One region of the Streptomyces sp. NPDC058877 genome, then DNA from elsewhere that is predicted to be linked to it. Evidence: riboswitches for the same ligand, from Rfam matches in the RefSeq annotation. Region 1 holds a riboswitch; the other holds the start of a gene.
What was found. Region 1 has a riboswitch for cyclic di-AMP ahead of ACFW2Y_RS18970 (transglycosylase family protein). Riboswitches for the same ligand answer to the same signal wherever they lie in the genome.
Positions count from the first base shown of each region.

Region 2: another riboswitch for cyclic di-AMP. It lies ahead of ACFW2Y_RS29610 (transglycosylase SLT domain-containing protein); the one in region 1 lies ahead of ACFW2Y_RS18970 (transglycosylase family protein).

Region 1 is NZ_JBHYMF010000075.1:8,905-22,223, forward strand. Features, by position in the region: gene ACFW2Y_RS18920 (protein kinase) at 1-981, shown strand, start outside; gene ACFW2Y_RS18925 (hypothetical protein) at 1,216-1,602, shown strand; gene helR (RNA polymerase recycling motor ATPase HelR) at 1,771-3,921, shown strand; gene ACFW2Y_RS18935 (HAAS signaling domain-containing protein) at 4,045-4,632, opposite strand; gene ACFW2Y_RS18940 (PadR family transcriptional regulator) at 4,629-5,000, opposite strand; gene ACFW2Y_RS18945 (SurA N-terminal domain-containing protein) at 5,523-6,167, shown strand; gene ACFW2Y_RS18950 (nucleoside triphosphate pyrophosphohydrolase) at 6,195-7,184, shown strand; gene ACFW2Y_RS18955 (globin domain-containing protein) at 7,295-8,506, opposite strand; gene ACFW2Y_RS18960 (cytochrome P450) at 8,595-9,878, shown strand; gene ACFW2Y_RS18965 (transglycosylase family protein) at 9,972-11,057, shown strand; cyclic di-AMP (ydaO/yuaA leader) riboswitch at 11,316-11,488, shown strand; gene ACFW2Y_RS18970 (transglycosylase family protein) at 11,492-12,190, shown strand; gene eno (phosphopyruvate hydratase) at 12,525-13,319, shown strand, end outside.
Region 2 is NZ_JBHYMF010000187.1:3,744-8,995, forward strand. Features, by position in the region: gene ACFW2Y_RS29600 (SpoIIE family protein phosphatase) at 1-49, opposite strand, end outside; gene ACFW2Y_RS29605 (phosphoribosyltransferase family protein) at 305-1,609, shown strand; gene ACFW2Y_RS29610 (transglycosylase SLT domain-containing protein) at 1,593-2,465, opposite strand; cyclic di-AMP (ydaO/yuaA leader) riboswitch at 2,470-2,655, opposite strand; gene ACFW2Y_RS29615 (hypothetical protein) at 3,026-3,628, shown strand; gene ACFW2Y_RS29620 (phosphocholine-specific phospholipase C) at 3,690-5,252, opposite strand, start outside.

The DNA.
Region 1 (13,319 bases):
AGCGGGAACGTTCCCTTCCAGGGCTCGACCGCCCTCGGCGTGCTGCACCGGCACCTGCACGAGCCGCCCGTGCCGGTCCGACAGCTGCGGCCCGAGGTCCCGGAAGCGCTCGAAGCGCTGGTGCTGAGGCTGCTCGCCAAGGACCCGCAGGAGCGGGCGTCCGGCGCGCACGAGGTGTACGAGCACCTGCTGCCGCTGCTTCCCGCGCGCGGTGTCCCGGCCGGCCCGATGGACCCGACGCGCCCGTTCCTGCGACCGCACGCACCCTGGCCGGAACGGGCGGCGGCCCGGGCCGCCGCGGTCCCGTCGGTGCCGGCACCGCCCCTTCCGGTGCCCGCCCCGCCGTCGGCACCCGCGCCGGTGCCGCCCCCGCCGAACGATCCCCGGACCGACCCGCGGGTGTTCGCGCGCGGGGAACCGCCGGCGCGCACCGACGTCGCCGCGGCCGTCGACGAGGTGAAGCGGCTGCTCGCGGAGGGGTCGCTCACCCAGGCCGTGGACATGCTCGGCGGCCTCCTGCCCGCTGCCGCGGCCGAGCACGGCGAGCGCTCGCCGGTCGTCCGCATCCTGCGCAAGCAGTACGCGTCCACGCTGATGGACGACGGCCAGTACCGGCGCGCACTGCCTGAGTTGCGTCGGCTCGCGGAGGACCGCGCCGCGGAGGCGGGTCCGGGGGACCTGCAGCTCCTGCAGTTCCGCCATGACGCGGCCCTGTGCCTGGAGCAGTTGGGGGAGACGGCCGCGGCGCTCGCGGAGTTCCGTGCGGTCCTCCCGCACTACGAGCGGGAGCCGGCCCGGGCCTTCGACGTCCGGCAGCGGATCGGGCTGCTGCTCCTGGCCGCGGGCGAGTACGCGGCGGGGCAGGACGAGCTCCAGCGGCTGCTGTTCGACGCGGAGCGCGCCTACGGCCCGTACCACCACCTCCCGGTGGACCTGCGACGGGCACTGGACCACCAGCGGCAGCTGGGGCAGCGGTCCTGAGGGTCCGGGGCGGGGCCGCCTTCCGGGGAGCGCCGGTACTCCCGCCCGCGGTCGGTCCCGGTCCTTTCGCGGCCGGTCCCGGCCCCGGGAGGGCCCCGTACCGCGGCCTCTGACGAGGCGACAGGATCACGACTCGACAACTGATGGGGAAACGATTCCCCATGATCCTTTTTGTCGTTTTTGTTAGATGTAACGTTCGCGTCTGATCGTTTCCATCTCCTCGAGGAAGTCCACATGACGACGCCCCCCGCTCCCTCCACCCCCGAGCAGCAGCCCGCTGCTCCCGCCAAGAAGGGTGGCGCCCTCCTGAAGAAGGTCGGCGGCGTCGTCGTGGCGATCGTCGTCGCCGTTGCCGTCAAGCTCGGCATCCCCTACTTCACGGGCGACGCGCCGGTGCACGCCAAGGCCGGCGAGTGCGTCGTGGTGACCGGTCCCGAGAACGACCCGAAGGTCGACGCAGCGGACTGCTCCTCCGGCAAGGCCGACCTCTACAAGGTCATCAAGGTCATCGACAACACCTTCGACCTCGACAAGTGCGGCGAGGTCGGCCAGGTCGCCCTGGCGCAGCAGTGGGACGCCGACAAGTTCGTCCTCTGCATGGACGAGGTCCCCGCGAAGTAGTCGCACGCCTCCCGCGACAGCGACGAAAGGGCCGGAACCCCTGGGGTTCCGGCCCTTTCCTCTGTTCCAACGTATAGCGCACGGGGGGCCTTGCGGCAAGGCCCCCGTCGTGGCGCAGAATCGCTCCTCGACGACATCCAGAAGCTGTGAAAACGGGGTAATCACGACGTGTCATCTCTGATCGCCGAGGTGTTCGATCTCGCCGGCACCCTTGCGCCCAAGGCGGACCCGGCGCTCATCGCCGCCGATGAGCGGCACTTCGCCGCCATCGCCGCCTGCCTCGACGAGTCGATCGCCGAACTGTCGGCGCGACTGGACGCCGAACGGAAGGCGCCCGGGGGCATCGGCCGGGAGGCGATGGACCGGGACGCGGAGATCCACCGCCTCAGCGGCCGGCTGCGTACGCTGCGCCGCTTCGGGCTCGACCTCTGCCTGGGGCGGGTCGTCGGCGAAGACGGGGCCGAACCCGTCTACATCGGGCGGCTCGGACTCACCGACGGCACCGGTCGCCGACTCCTCATCGACTGGCGCTCCCCGGCGGCGGAGCCGTTCTTCGCCGCGACGCACGCCCGTCCGATGGGGCTGGCGAGCCGCCGGCGCTACCGCTGGACCGGCGGCCGGGTCACCGACTACTGGGACGAGGTCTTCACCGCCGAGGGCCTCGAAGGACACGCCGCGCTCGACGACCAGTCCGCCTTCATCGCCGGACTGGGCGGCAGCCGCTCGCCCCGGATGCGTGACGTGCTCGCCACCATCCAGTCCGACCAGGACGCCATCATCCGCGCGGGCTCGCGCGGAGCCCTCGTCGTCGACGGCGGCCCCGGCACGGGAAAGACGGTCGTCGCCCTGCACCGCACCGCCCACCTCCTCTACTCCGACCCGCGCCTCGGGCACCGCCGCGGCGGCGTCCTCTTCGTCGGCCCGCACCAGCCCTACCTGGCGTACGTCGCCGACGTGCTGCCCAGCCTCGGCGAGGAGGGCGTCCGCACCTGCACCGTGCGGGACCTGGTCGCCGAGGGCGCGCGGGCGGCGACCGAGACCGACCCCGAGGCGGCCCGACTCAAGTCCTCCGCGGACATGGTGAGGGCGATCGAGAAGGCCGTCCGCTTCTACGAGGAACCGCCCACCGAAGCGATGACCGTCTCCACCCACGGGACGGACATCCGGCTGAGCGCAGCCGACTGGGCGGAAGCCTTCGACGCGGCGGAACCGGGGACCCCGCACAACGAGGCCCGCGACCAGGTCTGGGAGCACCTGGTCTCGATCCTCTTCGACAAGTACGACGGCGAGGAGGTTCCGGAGGAGCGGTTCCGGAAGGCGCTGCGCCGGGACCGGGAGCTGGTCGGGGCGCTGCACCGCGCCTGGCCGATGCTGGAGGCCGCCGACCTCGTCGGCGACCTCTGGACGGTCCCCGCGTACCTGCGGCTGTGCGCGCCCTGGCTGACCCCCGACGAGGCGAAGCGCTTGCGGCGCACGGATCCCGGGGCGTGGACGGTCTCGGACCTACCGCTCCTGGACGCGGCCCGACAGCGGCTCGGTGACCCGGAAACGGCCCGGATCCGGCTGCGCCGCAAGGCGTCCGCCGCCGCCGAACGCGAGCGGATGGCAGGGGTCATCGACAGCATCGTCGCGGCCGATGCGGACGGCGAGGGCGCGGTCACCATGCTGCGCGGCAAGGACCTCCAGAACCGCCTGGTCGACGAGGGCGCCCTGCCGGCCGTCGAGCGGGAGCCCCTGGACGGCCCCTTCGCACACGTCGTGGTGGACGAGGCGCAGGAACTCACCGATGCGGAGTGGCAGATGCTGCTGCTGCGCTGTCCGTCGAAGAGCTTCACCATCGTCGGCGACCGGGCCCAGGCCCGGCACGGTTTCACCGAGTCGTGGGACGAGCGCCTGGAACGGGTCGGTTTCGATCGGATCGACATGACCTCGCTGAGCATCAACTACCGCACGCCGGAAGAGGTCATGGCGGAGGCCGAGCCGGTCATCCGCGCCGCGCTCCCGGACGCCAACGTGCCGACCTCCATCCGCACCAACGGCATCCCCGTCGTCCACGGCGAGGTCACCGGGCTCGATGCGGTGCTCGACGCCTGGCTCGCCGAGAACGCCGAAGGCGTCGCCTGCGTCATCGGCGCCCCCGCGTTCCGCGAACGCCCCCGCGTTCGCTCGCTCACCCCCTCGCTCGCCAAGGGCCTGGAGTTCGACCTGGTCGTCCTCGTCGACCCGGAATCCTTCGGCGAGGGCATCGAGGGTGCGGTCGACCGCTATGTGGCGATGACCCGGGCGACCCAGCGCCTGGTGGTCCTCAGGAGCACGTGACCGGCCCGGGTCCTCCCCGGGCCCGGCCGTCGAGCCGCTGCCCGGCGCACCTCCCCGGGGGCGGGGAGGTCCGGTCGTCCGGAAGTGCGGAAGGGTGGGGGAGCACGGCCCGACCGGCTCCGGTCAGGCGACCGGGGGCCGGTTCTGGGTGCGGAGCAGGCGGAATGCCGCCACGGCCGGCAGGGTGATGCCGGTGAGGACGAGGGCGAACAGCGTGGTCGGGTCCAGGCGGTAGGTGAGGAGCAGCCCGCCGAGGGCGATCACGAGCGGTGTCGCGAGGGTGAGGGCGGTCGCGAGGGTCTTGGTGCCCCGGTCCCAGGCGTCGGACGTCCACAGCAGGACGAGGCCCGCGATGAGGACGGCCACGGCGGGGAGCGAGTCGGCGAGGCCGACGAGTCCGGTGGCGCCGATCAGGACGGCGGTGATGACGCTCCGGGTCTGCTGCTCCGGCTTCGGGGCGGCCGGTGTGGCCGTGGCGGTCGGGGGCTCGGGCTCCTCCGCGCGGGCCGCGGCGACGATGGCGGAGGGGCTGCCGAGTCGTTCGAGGGCGGCTCGGACCGCTTCCGGCTCCTGCCCGTCCCCGATGGCGACCGCGAGGTGTTCGCGCAGGTCGGCGAGGAGCTCCTCGCGGCGGCCGGCGGGCAGGAAGGACGCTTCCCGTTCGATCGTGGCGAGGTAGTCGGTCACGAGGGGGTGCTCGGTGCCGGTCATGCGGAGCCTCCGTGGGGTGCGGTCAGGAAGTGGTCGACGCCGTCGCGGAAGCGCGGCCAGCTCTCGGCGAACGCGGTGAGCGCGGTCCTGCCGGGCGCGGTGAGGGTGTAGTAGCGGCGGGCGGGGCCGGTTGCCGACTCGCGGAGCTCGGTGTCGACGAGGCCGTCCCGGCGCAGTCGGGACAGCAGGGGGTAGATCGTTCCCTGGCTGGTGGTCATGACGCTGACGGCGGCCAGTTCGTCGAGGATCTCGACGCCGTAGCGCGGGCCGTCGCGGAGCAGGGCGAGGACGCAGTACTCCAGGACGCCCTTGCGCAGCTGACTGGCGACCTTTCCGGTCACTTCTGATCTTGCTTCGCCAGGAACCATGTAATGCAAGATACCCCCGACGGAGGTGTCGATCAACGGAGGCGCGGGCGATGGTCCGGTGGGGGCCGGGTGGGTGTCCGAAGGCGCGGGGAGGGCGCCCGTCGTGGACGGGCGCCCTCCCGGTCGGGCGCGTCACCCCTCCGCGGCGTCCCCGGCCTCCCAGGGAGAGGAAGGGCTGGGGAAGGGCGTGGCGCCGTCGTCCTGCCCCAGGACCGCCCCGCCCTCCTCTTCCACGAGGACCAGCGGCGACACCTCCCGGCGGCCCTCCGCGAGGGGGCGCTCGCCATCCCGTCCACCGGGGCGGCCGTCACCGGGGCGATCGCCGGGTCCTGACGGTCCGACACTCGGTGGAGGGGCCGGTTCCGGGGGCGAGACGGGCCCGGAACAAGCCGACACCAGGGTGACGGGTGAGTCGTTGGGGGAAACAGTCGCTCCGAAGTGGTGGCTCCGGCCCCGGCGACTCCCTACCATCGATCACCGCAAGGTCGTTCAACTGACGCACGACCAGCCCGGGAGGCTCCTTTGCACCGCCGCACTGCGCTCACCGTCTCCGCCGCGCTCCTCGCCGCGGCCCCGCTGCTCACCGCCTGCGGCAGCGATGCCCACCCAGGAGCGGCGGCCGTCGTCGGTGGCGAACGGATCGACGTCTCCAGCCTCCAGGCGCAGGTGAGGGACGTACGGGCCGCCCAGGCGGCCTCTCCGCAGTCCGTCCAGCTGGTCGCCGCCACCGGCGACCTCAGCCGCCGCAAGCTCAACGTCATGATCTTCGACCGGGTCGTCGACAAGGTCGCCGCGGACAACGGCGTCACCGCCACCCGCGCCGAGCTCCAGGAGACCCGGACCGCCTTCGTCCGGCAGAGCGGCGGCGAGGACCGGCTCGCGGCCGTCCTCCTCCAGGAGCAGGGCGTGGCGCCCGATCAGATCGACGACTTCGTCCGCCGCAACGTCCTCATGAACAAGATCGCCGAGAAGCTCGGCATCACCGAGAGCGCCGAGGGCCAGAAGAAGCTGACGGACGTCTTCTCCGCCGCGTCCAAGGAGCTCGCCATCGACGTCAACCCGCGCTACGGCACCTGGGACGACGCGCAGATCCGACTCTCCGCCACCACCGCTCCCTGGCTCCGTCAGATCAGCCAGGACCCCGCCGCCGTCCCGGCCGGAACCTGAGCCCCTGCGGCGGGGTAGGTTCGAGGGGTGACTTCTGAGAGCCCCGGCCGCATCGTCCTGCTCACCGCCAGCCACCGCGTGGCCCCCGGACTGCTGTCCTGGCCCGCCTGGCAGGCGCTGCACGGAGCCGACCGGGTGCTCTGCCCCGACGAGCACCACCCCCAGCTCCCCTATCTGAGGGAGGCCGGGATCGTCGTCGAGCACCTCCGGCCGACGGCCGAGGAGCTCGTCGCGGCCTGTGCCGGGGACGCCTCCGGGGAGGTGGATTCCGAAGGCGGTCGCACGATCGTGCTGCTGCCCTCCGGGGAGGGGGACCGGGCGCTGACCGACGGCCTCGCCCGACTCGCCGGCTCCGGACGGGTCTCCATGCCCGACCTGGAGCTGTTGCCCGGCTCCTACGACCTGCCCGGCGCCCGCCTCCTCGACCTCGTGCAGATCATGGACCGCATCCGCCGCGAGTGCCCCTGGACCTCGCGCCAGACGCACCGGGGTCTCGCCAAGTACGCCATCGAGGAGGCGTACGAACTCGTCGAGGCGATCGAGGACGGCGATCGGCGGGAACTGCGCGAGGAGCTCGGGGACGTCCTCCTCCAGGTCGTCTTCCACGCCCGGATCGCGGAGGAGGACGCGGAGGAACCGTTCTCCGTGGACGATGTCGCGGGGACGCTCGTCGAGAAGCTGATCCACCGGCATCCGCACGTCTTCGGGGACGAAACCGCCGAGACCCCCGAGGACGTCCACGCGCACTGGCTGCGCACCAAGGCGATCGAGAAGCAGCGGGAGTCCGTCACCGACGGGGTGCCCCTCGGGCAGCCCGGGCTCGCGCTCGCCACCAAGCTCGCCGGCCGGGTGCGGTCCGCGGGCCTCGACGTGAAGCTTCCGACGGGCGAGGGTATCGGGTACGAACTGCTCGCCCTGGCCGCCCGTGCCGAGGCGTCCGGGGTGGATCCGGAGGCGGCCCTGCGCGCGGCGGCCCGTGCCTACCGCGACGCGATCCGTGCGGTGGAGGGCGTGTGAGCGGGGTGTGGGCGGAGGGGCTGCGCGTGGGGGCCGTGTGCGTGGGAGGCGTGTGAGCGGGGTGTGGGCAGGGGGCGCGTGACCGGAGCGCCGGGTGTGCGGCTCCGCCGTCACCGCTCGCGCGGGGCCCTCGCCGCCGGGTCGTGCCAGACGGGGACCGGCGGGCCCAGGAGGCGCTCGGCGGCGGTGCTCGGCCGGGTGGCGAAGCGGCCCACGGACGGCAGGGTGTCGTGGTGGATGCGTGCCGGGTCGGTGCCCAACTCTTCCAACACCTCGGCGACCTCCGTGACGAAGGCCGGTGGTCCCGCGAGGTACACGTCGTGGGCGGACCAGTGGACGCACGCCCGCAGCGCCTGGAGCAGCCGCTCGGTCGCCTGGTCCCGGCGCCGGTTCGGCGCGGCCGTGATGTAGGTGACGCTGAGGCCGGGCAGGCGCTCCTTCAGGAGCTCGGCCTCGGCGCGCCCGTACAGGTACTCCTTGGAGCGCGCCACCATGAACAACCGGCCCTCCAGGTCCGGCTCGGTCCCGGCTGCCTCCGCCAGGAGCGCGCGCACGGGGGCCCACCCCGTGCCCCCGCAGACGTAGGTGCGCAGCCCGCCCGGCGCGGTCCGCGCGGTGAGTCCGCCGCCGGGAGCGCTGAGCCGCAGCACCTCGCCCGGATCGGTCTGCGCGACGAGCGCCGTGCTCATCGCGCCGCCCGCGATCCGGCTCACGTGCAGCTCGACGGTGCCGTCCGGTCGGGGCGCGTCCGCGAGGGAGTAGGTGCGCCAGACGCGCGGGACCCGCAGCGAACTGACGCTGACGTACTGGCCGGCGCGGAACGGCAGTGGCTGCCGTGGCCGCAGCGTCAGGACGGCCAGGTCCTCGCCGTACTTCTGGTGCCGGACGACGTCCGCGTCCCACCAGCTGGGTTCACCGGCCCGGGCCGCCTCGGAGGCTCCGGCCAGCATCAGATCGGTGATGTGTCCGTAGGCCTCGCCCCATGCCTTCTCCGCCTCGGCCGTCCAGCCGGCACCGGCGGCGTGGGCGAAGGCGGCGAGCAGGCTCTGCCCGACGGCCGCGTAGAGCGCGGGGGAGGCGAGGAACTTGCGGTGATCGCGGCCCAACTGCCCCAGGTAGTCGGCGAGCCCGGGGTCCTCCAGTCGGGTCACGACATGGGTGAGTGCGGCGAAGAGCCGGTCCCGCTGGGGGGCCATGTCCGTGGGGAAGAGCGCGCGCACGCCGGGGTTGTGCCAGAAGAGGTGCGAGTAGAAGAACGTGACCGCATGGTCGGCGCGTCTCTCGACGATCGCGAACGTGCTTCTGAGCAGCTGAGGGTCCACCGGCACGAATCTAGGGCACGGCCTCCACCGCTTGATCACACCTTCTCCACGAACGTGCCTCCCCGGGGGCGCCCTGTACGGTCGTGGCGTGAGCACCGCCCCCACCCCCGAGCCCGCTCCCACCCTTTTCACCTGGGAGTTCGCGAGCGATCCGTACCCCGCCTACGCCTGGCTTCGGAAGCACGCGCCGGTCCACCGAACGACGCTGCCCAGCGGGGTCGAGGCATGGCTCGTCACCCGGTACGCGGACGCCCGGCAGGCCCTGGCCGACCAGCGGCTCTCCAAGAACCCCGCGCACCACGACGAATCCCCGCACGCAAAGGGCAAGACGGGCATCCCGGGCGAGCGCAAGGCCGAGCTGATGACGCATCTGCTCAACATCGACCCGCCGGACCACACCCGGCTGCGGCGGCTCGTCTCGAAGGCCTTCACCCCGCGCCGGGTCGCCGAGTTCGCCCCGCGGGTGCAGGAGCTCACCGACCGGCTCATGGACCGGTTCGTGGAGAAGGGGTCGGCCGACCTCATCCACGAGTTCGCCTTCCCGCTCCCCATCTATGCGATCTGCGACCTCCTCGGGGTGCCGCGGGAGGACCAGGACGACTTCCGGGACTGGGCCGGGATGATGATCCGGCACGGCGGGGGACCGCGCGGCGGGGTCGCCCGGTCGGTGAAGAAGATGCGCGGCTATCTCGCCGAGCTGATCCACCGCAAGCGGGAGGAGCCCGGGGACGACCTCATCTCGGGCCTCATCAGGGCTTCCGACCACGGGGAGCACCTTACCGAGAACGAGGCCGCCGCCATGGCCTTCATCCTCCTCTTCGCCGGCTTCGAGACGACCGTCAACCTCATCGGCAACGGCGTGTACCAACTGCTGTGCCACCCCGAGCAGCGCGAGCGGCTCCAGGTCTCGCTGGCCGCGGGGGAGACCGGGCTCCTGGAGACGGGCGTCGAGGAGCTGCTGCGGTACGACGGGCCGGTGGAGATGGCGACCTGGCGCTATGCGACGCGGGCGTTGACCATCGGCGGGCAGGAGATCCCGGCGGGCGACCCGGTGCTGGTGGTGCTGGCCGCCGCCGACCGGGACCCGGAGCGGTTCGACGGACCGGATGTGCTCGACCTCGCCCGCCGCGACAACCAGCACCTCGGGTACGGGCACGGCATCCACTACTGCCTGGGCGCGCCGCTCGCCCGCCTGGAAGGGCAGGCCGCGCTCTCGACGCTGCTGACTCGCCTGCCGGACCTGAGACTTGCCGCCGATCCGACCGAACTGCGGTGGCGCGGCGGGCTCATCATGCGCGGTTTGCGCACGCTTCCGGTGGAGTTCTCCCCTTCCGCACCCCTTCTGGGAACTGACGCAACATCAGAAATGTGATCTTCGCGTGATCGCGCGTCCATCGACTTGTGACGGACGTTCGAATGCCGCTACGTTCACCGGAATCTCAGCCGTCACGCGAAAGGCGTTCCTATGCGCTCCGGGAACGGACGACACCGTCGCCCCCGTCAGGCCCCCGCCATCGTCGTCGCCGCCGGTGTGACCGGTTCCGCGATGGCGCTGCCGCTGCTCGCCACCGGGTCTGCCTCCGCCGCCGACGCCGCCACGTGGGACCGGGTCGCCGAATGCGAGTCCGGCGGGCAGTGGAGCGCCAACTTCGGCAACGGGATGTACGGCGGACTCCAGTTCACCCAGGACAGCTGGGAGCGGAACGGCGGTCTGGCGTACGCGCCCAGCCCCGACCTGGCCAGTCGCGCGCAGCAGATCGCGGTGGCCGAGAAGGCGCTCGCCGGGGGGAGCGACGACTGGGCCACCTGTGCGCCGATCGCCGGTCTGAAGAACGACGGCAAGGCCACCGGAGTGAACCCCGGGCCCGCCGTCACCCCGGCGGCACCCACGGGCCCGCCCCCGGAGTCCAATCGCACCGGCGGCGAGCCGGTGTCCTCCGCGGGCGGTCAAGGGGCGGCTCGGCAGTCCACCGCGCCCGCGACCCCGACCCCGACCGCGCCGAGCGCCCCGGCGACCTCCATCGCCCCGACCCACCCGACCACTCCGGCATACCCGACGATTCCGGCAAGTCCTGACGCATCGGTCAGTCCGGGCGGGTCGACCGCGCCCGGCGACCCGACGGCACCGACCGCCCCCGATTCGTCCGTTACGCCCGATGTGCCGGTTTCGCCGGGGATTCCAGAAGGCGAGCTGCCGTCGGCCACGCCGGGCACCGGCAAGCACCGGGGTGAGGCGGCACCGGAGGAAAGTGGCGCACCGGGCAATTCGGCCGATGCGGGTCGACATGCTTCGAATGCGGGCGAGGGTGACGCCCAGTCCGCGACTGACGGGGCGAAAGGTTCCGTCGAAAAGGACAGTAGGGGCACTTCGGGCGAATACACCGTGCGGCCGGGTGACAGTCTGTCCGACATCGCACAGGAGAACGAACTCCCCGGTGGCTGGACCGCGCTCTATGACGCCAACCGGCAGACCGTGGGGACCGATCCGGATCTGATCCTGCCTGGTCAGAGTCTTGATCTGACGGCGGGTTCGGTCGCGACGGAGGGGTGATTGATCGCCTTATGTCCGATTCTGTGTAAGTGAGACATGGGTCTCTTCGCCCCAACTGGCGTGTCACGTCCGGAAACTTCGCTTCCGCCCGCTCTCACCTGCGCAAACATCACCCACCGGAAGGCAAGGAGGGGCGATATGTCCGCCATAGGCCTCTTTGAACTTCCGGTGGGTCTGTGTCTACGGTCGTCACCGCTCGCCACCGCGGGCCCCGTCGACCGAAACGCCGAATCCTGCCGTCGGTCGATGGGAACAGTCGTCGCGCAAGCGCCGAAGGCAGGAGCGGGGGACCCAAGGTAAGTGCCGGGCCCGGCGGTCGAGACGGACCGCCGGAGACCGGCTTGGGGTGAAGTCGCGTGCCAGACGCGCGGCCGGGCAACTCTTCGGCCCGAACCCGACAGCTCACCTCGCAGGCGTCGGTGAGGAGAATTCCCATGCTGTTTTCCGCCAAGGGCAAACACCGCCGTCCCTCCAAGGCCGCCCAGGTCGTCGCGCTCGCCGGTGTCACCGGTGCCGCCGTCGCCGCGCCGCTGCTGACCGCGGGCACCGCCTCGGCCGCCACCGCCGCCGAGTGGGACGTCGTCGCCGCCTGCGAGTCCGGCGGCAACTGGGCCATCAACACGGGCAACGGCTACTACGGCGGCCTGCAGTTCTCGGCCTCCACCTGGGCCGCGTACGGCGGCACCGCCTATGCCCCGACCGCCAACCTGGCCTCGAAGTCCCAGCAGATCGCCATCGCCGAGAAGGTCCTCGCGGGCCAGGGCAAGGGTGCCTGGCCGAGCTGCGGCGTCGGCCTCTCCAACGCCTCCTACTCCGGCGGCACCACCGAGAGCGCCCCCCAGCAGGCCGCTCCGAAGCCGCGCGAGACCGAGCAGCCGACCACCCGCAGCCAGCAGCGCCAGGCCCCCGAGAAGGCCGCGCCGCAGGCCGCGAAGAAGACCGTCACCACCCCCACCGGCAAGAAGGTGAAGAAGGGCGACGGCGAGTACGAGGTCGTCTCCGGCGACACCCTCAGCAAGATCGCCCAGGCGCACGGCGTCAAGGGCGGCTGGGCCAAGCTCTTCGAGCTGAACAAGGACGTCGTCGAGAACGCCGACCTCATCTACCCGGGCCAGCAGCTCCACCTGAAGTGAGCCCGGCGGCCCGCACGAGTCCGGCGGCTCGTGCGGTGCCGACGACCCTCCCGCGGTGACCACCCCGGTCCGGCGCGCCCCTCCCCCGTGCGCGCCGGACCGGGGTTCCCCCGTTCCGGAGCCCGGGCGGGGAAGGGGACCTGACGACCGCGATGGTTACCGTCCAGTAGATCTGGGGTCTTTCGTCCCGATGTGCATGCCCTTGGGTCCTTTTTCGTCCCAGGGGGCGGGCGCGCGGCGGGCCGGAGCCCCCGAGCCGGTTAGGCTCTTGCCGCAAGGCCAAGCGACCCTGCACCGACCTTGCGTCACATCCAGCGTCACATCCCAGAAGGAGATGCTCGTGCCGTCCATCGACGTCGTCGTAGCCCGGGAAATCCTGGACTCCCGAGGCAACCCCACGGTCGAGGTCGAGGTCGGCCTCGACGACGGCAGCACCGGCCGTGCTGCCGTTCCGTCCGGCGCCTCCACCGGTGCGTTCGAGGCCCTTGAGCTTCGCGACGGTGACCCCAACCGCTACCAGGGCAAGGGCGTCGAGAAGGCCGTCCTCGCCGTCATCGAGCAGATCGGCCCGGAGCTCGTCGGCTACGACGCCACCGAGCAGCGGCTGATCGACCAGGCCATGTTCGACCTGGACGCCACCCCGGACAAGTCCTCGCTCGGCGCCAACGCCATCCTCGGCGTCTCCCTCGCCGTCGCGCACGCCGCCTCCGAGGCCAGCGACCTCCCCCTCTTCCGCTACCTGGGCGGCCCGAACGCGCACCTGCTGCCCGTTCCGATGATGAACATCCTCAACGGTGGGTCGCACGCCGACTCCAACGTGGACATCCAGGAGTTCATGATCGCCCCGATCGGCGCGGAGTCCTTCTCCGAGGCCCTCCGCTGGGGCACCGAGGTCTACCACACCCTCAAGTCCGTCCTGAAGACCAAGGGCCTCTCCACCGGCCTGGGCGACGAGGGCGGCTTCGCCCCGAACCTGGACTCCAACCGTGCCGCCCTCGACCTCATCGTCGAGGCCGTCAAGCAGGCCGGCTACGTCCCCGGCAAGGACATCGCGCTCGCCCTCGACTGCGCCGCCTCCGAGTTCTACAAGGACGGCAAGTACGAGTTCGAGGGCAAGTCCCGCTCGGCC
Region 2 (5,252 bases), on a different contig from region 1:
GTCCGATGCCGCCCGCCGGGCCGTGGCCGGACACGCCGTGCGAGGTCACACAGACAGCATGCGCCAGGGACGAAGCCGCCCGCATCCGGGACCGGTGCGTTCACCGTCGTGAGCAGGGTGTTCCGCGGAGCTTGGGCCGGCTCCGTCCTCCTCTGCCGGGCCGGTGACTCCCCGGGCCGAGCGGCCGGGCCCGTCTTAGGCCTGCCGGTCACCGCGCCCCGTCTACCCTGGGAGGGGTGGGCAAGGGACGGACGACCGTGTTCTTCCCCGGGTCCGAGCCGCGCAGGCGGAAGGGCGGCCGATCATGTTCTTCAGCGACCGCAGTGACGCGGGGCGGCAGCTTGCCGCCCGGCTCGACCACCTCAAGGACCGGGACGTCGTGGTCCTCGGGCTCCCGCGGGGCGGCGTGCCCGTGGCTGCCGAGGTGGCGGACGCCCTCGATGCGCCGCTCGACATCTGCCTCGTACGCAAGCTCGGGGTCCCCCAGCAACCGGAGCTCGCGATGGGGGCGCTCGGGGAGGGGGGCGTCCGGGTGCTCAACGAGAGGGTGCTCCGCGAGGCCGGGGTGAGCGAACGCGAGCTCGCCGCCGTGGAAGCACGGGAGCACGTGGAGCTCGACCACCGGGCCCTCCGCTACCGGGGCGACCGGCCTTCCGTGCCGCTCGACGGACGGACGGTGGTGGTGGTCGACGACGGCCTGGCGACCGGGGCCACGGCCCTGGCGGCCTGCCGGGTGGTCCGCGCCCGTGGCGCTGCCCGGATCGTCCTCGCGGTCCCGGTGGCTCCGCGCGGCTGGACGACCCGGCTCGGCGGGGAGGTCGACGAGACCGTCAGCGTGCACACGCCGGACCGGTTCTTCGCGATCGGGCAGTTCTACCGGGACTTCTCACAGACCGCGGACGCCGAGGTCGTCGCCTGCCTGGACCGGAACAGGGCCGCGCGCGACCCGGTCGTGCAGGACACGGACGTGTGGATCCCGGTCACCGGCCGCACGCTCGCCGGACGGCTCGCGGTGCCCGAGGGAGCAGGTGGCATCGTCCTGTTCGCCCACGGCAGCGGAAGCAGTCGGCACAGCCCCCGGAACCGGGCGGTTGCCGCCGGGCTCAACCGGGCGGGGCTAGGGACGCTGCTCTTCGACCTGCTGACCGAGGCGGAGGCCACGGACCGGGCAAGGGTCTTCGACACCCCACTGCTCGCCGGGCGGCTTGCCGGGGCCACCGAATGGCTGGCCGCGCGGCCCGAGGGGGCCGGACTTCCCCTGGGGTACTTCGGGGCGAGCACCGGCGCGGCGGCTGCGCTGTGGGCGGCCGGCGACCCCGAGTCCCGGGTGAGCGCCGTCGTCTCGCGCGGCGGCCGGCCGGACCTCGCGGGTGAGCGCCTGGGGCGGGTGCGCGCCCCCACGCTCCTGGTGGTGGGGGGCGCGGACGCGCTGGTCCTCGACCTCAACAGGAGGGCCCAGTCACTGCTGCGCTGTGAGAACCGGCTCACCGTGGTGGGGGGTGCCGGCCACCTCTTCGAGGAGCCGGGGGCCCTGGAGGAGGTGGCGGAGCTCGCCACCTCCTGGTTCGACGACCACTTCCGGCGGCAGCGGGTCAGTACGCCCCGTTGACGTTGTCGATGGAGCCGTACCGGTCGGCCGCGTAGTTGCAGGCGGCGGTGATGTTGGCGACCGGGTCGAACAGGTCCATGGACGTACCGGGCACGTGGTAGGCGAGGAAGGTCGGCTCGATGACCTGCAGCAGCCCCTTCGAGGGGGTGCCAGCGGCGGCATTGGAGTCCCAGAGGTTGATGGCCCTGGGGTTTCCCGAGGACTCGCGCATGACGTTGCGGAGGATGCCGTCGTAGGTGCCGGGGATGCCCTGCTGGGCCATGATCGCCAGCGACTCCCTGATCCAGCCGTCGAGGTTGTCGGCGTAGTTGGTGGCGGCAACCGGAGCGGCCTTGACCGCAGCGGGGGCGGCCTGCGCTGCGGACGCGCCGGTGCCGGTGGTCACCACGGGGGCGGCCGGGCGGCGTTCGGAGCGGCTCGCGCGCTCGGTCGTCGTGGACTTCTTCGGCTTGCCCTGTGTGGCAACGGGCTTTGCGGAATTCTTATGAATCGTCAGCTTCAGACCGGGGTGAATGAGTGACGGGTTGTCACCCACGGCTCCCTTGTTGGCCCGGTAAAGGCTCTTCCAGCCGCCCTGGATTCCCTTCTTGTGGGCGATCAGGGAAAGCGAGTCACCGCTCACGACGGTGTAGGTGCGCGCGGCTGCCGGGGCGGTGACCGCCTTGGCGACGGCCGGGGCCGCGGGGCTGCTGAAGGGCCGGGCGGCCGTTTCCGGGGCCGCGGACGCCGGAGCGGCGTTGGCGGCGGCCGGCACGACCAGCGGCAAGGTCAATGCGGCGCCGCCCGTGCCCACCAGGGCCAGGCCACGGGAGACGGGACTACGACGGGGGCGGCGGTGCTTGCCGTGAGCAGGCATGACGGATTCCTCTCCGGTGCCTGCGAGGTGAGCTGTCGGGTTCGGACGGGAGGTGTCCGGCCGCGCGCACGCGGCTACACCCCGAGCCGTTCCGGATCACCGGACCGGCGTATTCGTGGGTCCCCCGCTCCTGCCGTCGGGTGAAAAGGGAGGTGTGTCGAGCGGCGGCAGGATTAGGCGATCCGCTCGAATGGAGGCGACCGTAGGCCAGTAATGCAACGGATAACAAGGGGAGCGGTTCTCGGGTATCGAAAAATGGATCAAGTAATTCCGCGAATTCAAGATCGATGATCTCTCCGGAATCTCGAACTTCCTTGCGCGGCAAGGGGAGGGGGGATCCTTCCGTCGAATGGATGGGGTGGGGAGTGAATCCCGTCACTCGATGCTTTATGTCTGATATGAGAAGTAATTCCATTCATGAGTAAATGTGCAGAAATTAGGTGTGATGTCACCGACTCGCCGGAGGTCGCCGCGGCGCGCCCTCTCCTTGCGAGGGTCAAAACTCGCAAAATGGACATTCAGCATTAAAGATGGGGGCAGTCGACCTAGGAGTCACCTCGATGTCCCCTTCCCCTCCGCTGCTCACCCCCGATGACCTTGACCGCGAGGCCGCCGCGCTCTTCGAGGACGCGGCCTGGCAGCAGATCGTCACCGGCGCGACCCCCGCCGGAAAGTCGGCCCCGTCGGAAGCGCACTGGCGGCAACTGCTCAGCGTGCCGGTGGAACGGTTGGTGGCCGATGCCCTCGCGGCCCTGCCGCAGGAGGTTCCTGCCGGGCGTCGCATCCCCGGCCGGATCGGCGCCGTGCTGCCCGACCGGCTCCACGCCTGGCGCCGCATCGGCCAGGTGGAGCTGCGTCCCTCGGTCCACCTGGGCTATGCCCGTCTGGTGCTGACGGAGTGGGGCTGGCAGAACGCTCCGTACAGACTGCGCAACGTCCGAGGTGCCCGGTGTGTCTGCGGGGCCCTCCTCGCCGCCCACCGCCTCGGCTACGGCGGCGCGGACACCATGAACGAGGCCGCCGCCTGGATCATGACGGAGCTTCGGGCCCGTGGGTGGCTGGATCTGATCGGTCCGTGGAACAGGGCCCCCGGCCGCACCGCCGCCGACGCACTGGCCCTTCTCGACGCCACGATCCGCCGCGCCGCGCACGCCGGCCGGTGACCCGCCCCGCCCGTCGCCGGGCGGCGGCAAGGAGGTCGCCGCCCGGTCGTGCGTCGGGGAATCAGCCGCTGGTGCTGGGCGCCCCGGTCTCGATGTGGCCGGTGTAGCGGCGCGACCACGTCCCGTCGACGTCGGCGACGATCGTGAAGTCGTACCAGCCGTCGTTGTACGCGACCGCGTTGAAGAAGTCCTCGCGACTGGAGTTCGCCGGCACCGTGTACGTCCACGGGCCGTCCGAGCGGTAGGCGTTCGAGCGGATCGTGAAGGTGACCGGTCCGGCCGAGGTGTTGGTCATCTTGAACCACAGGGCCGTCTTCCCCGTGCCCGCTTCGGGCGCGAACCGGGCCGCCACCTCGATGGCGCGGCCCGCCTTGGAGGCGTCCCCGATGAACCGGCGCAGGAAGCGGTTGGGGCCCATCATGGAGATGTCGTACTTACCGGAACCCCACCCCAGGCCTATGTTGAAGTAGTCGGACGCGGTGTCGCCGGGGTCCACGGTGTACTGCCAGGCGGCGGTGTCCCGGTACTGGTGCGGATGGATCGAGAAGTGCGCCGACCGCTTGGCCTCCGAGCCCTGGTTCGTCATCGAGAACCAGGCCAGGATCTTCCCCGCGGCGCCGAACTCGAAGCGGTCGAGGTTGCCGTTCGCCTGGTACGGCAGGGCGCGTGCCGGGCGCGTGCCGGGCTCCTGGGAGGGCAGGGCGTTGTTCTGGGGGGCCGGGTTCGGTAGCGGGGCGCAGGCGGCCTGGCCGATGACCTTTGCCGTGGAAGGAAGGGCGGAGGGCACTCCGTACACCGGGTTGGCGAAGTCGAAGACCCCGGTGAGGTCGCCCGTCACCTTCCTCCGCCAGGTGCTGATGTGGGGGCAGAGGGCCGGGGTGCCGAGGGCCGTCGTCCAGGTCTCCATGAAGCGCAGTACGGAGGTGTGGTCGAAGACCTCGGAGCTCACCCAGCCGCCCCTGGTCCACGGGGACATGACAAGCATGGGGACGCGGAAGCCCAGCCCGATCGGTACGCCGTCGATGTACTCGCCCGGTGTGCCCGGAGGGGCGATCGGCGGCGGCACGTGGTCGAAGAAGCCGTCGTTCTCGTCGTAGTTGAGGAACAGCACCGTGGAGTCGAACACGTCGGGGTTCGCGGCCAGTGCGCGGTAGACGAGGTCGACGAAGTGGGCGCCGTCTCCGGGCGGAGCGTAGGGGTGCTCGGAGAAGGCCTCGCTCGCGACCACCCACGACACCTGCGGAAGGGTGCCCGCGAGGGCGTCAGCGCGGATCGCCGCGGCGATGTCGTCCGGCGTCGAGCCGGTCACCTTCGGGACGGAGCCCATGCCCCGGTCGTACAGGGGGTCTCCGGGGCGCGCATTGGTGAACTTCTTGAAGTAGGCGAGGCCGTTGTCGCCGTAGTTGTCCTGGGCGTTCTGGTAGACCTTCCAACTCACTCCGGCGCGTTGGAGCGCCTCGGCGTACGTCTCCCAGGTCAGGCCCGACTCCTCGCCCCCGTCCTTGCTGGAAGCGTCGATCTTCCCGCTCCACAGGAAGGTCCGGTTGGGGCCGGTGGAACTCAGCGCAGAGCAGAAGTACGCGTCGCATATCGTGTAGTGGTCGGCGAGCGCGTGGTGGAAGGG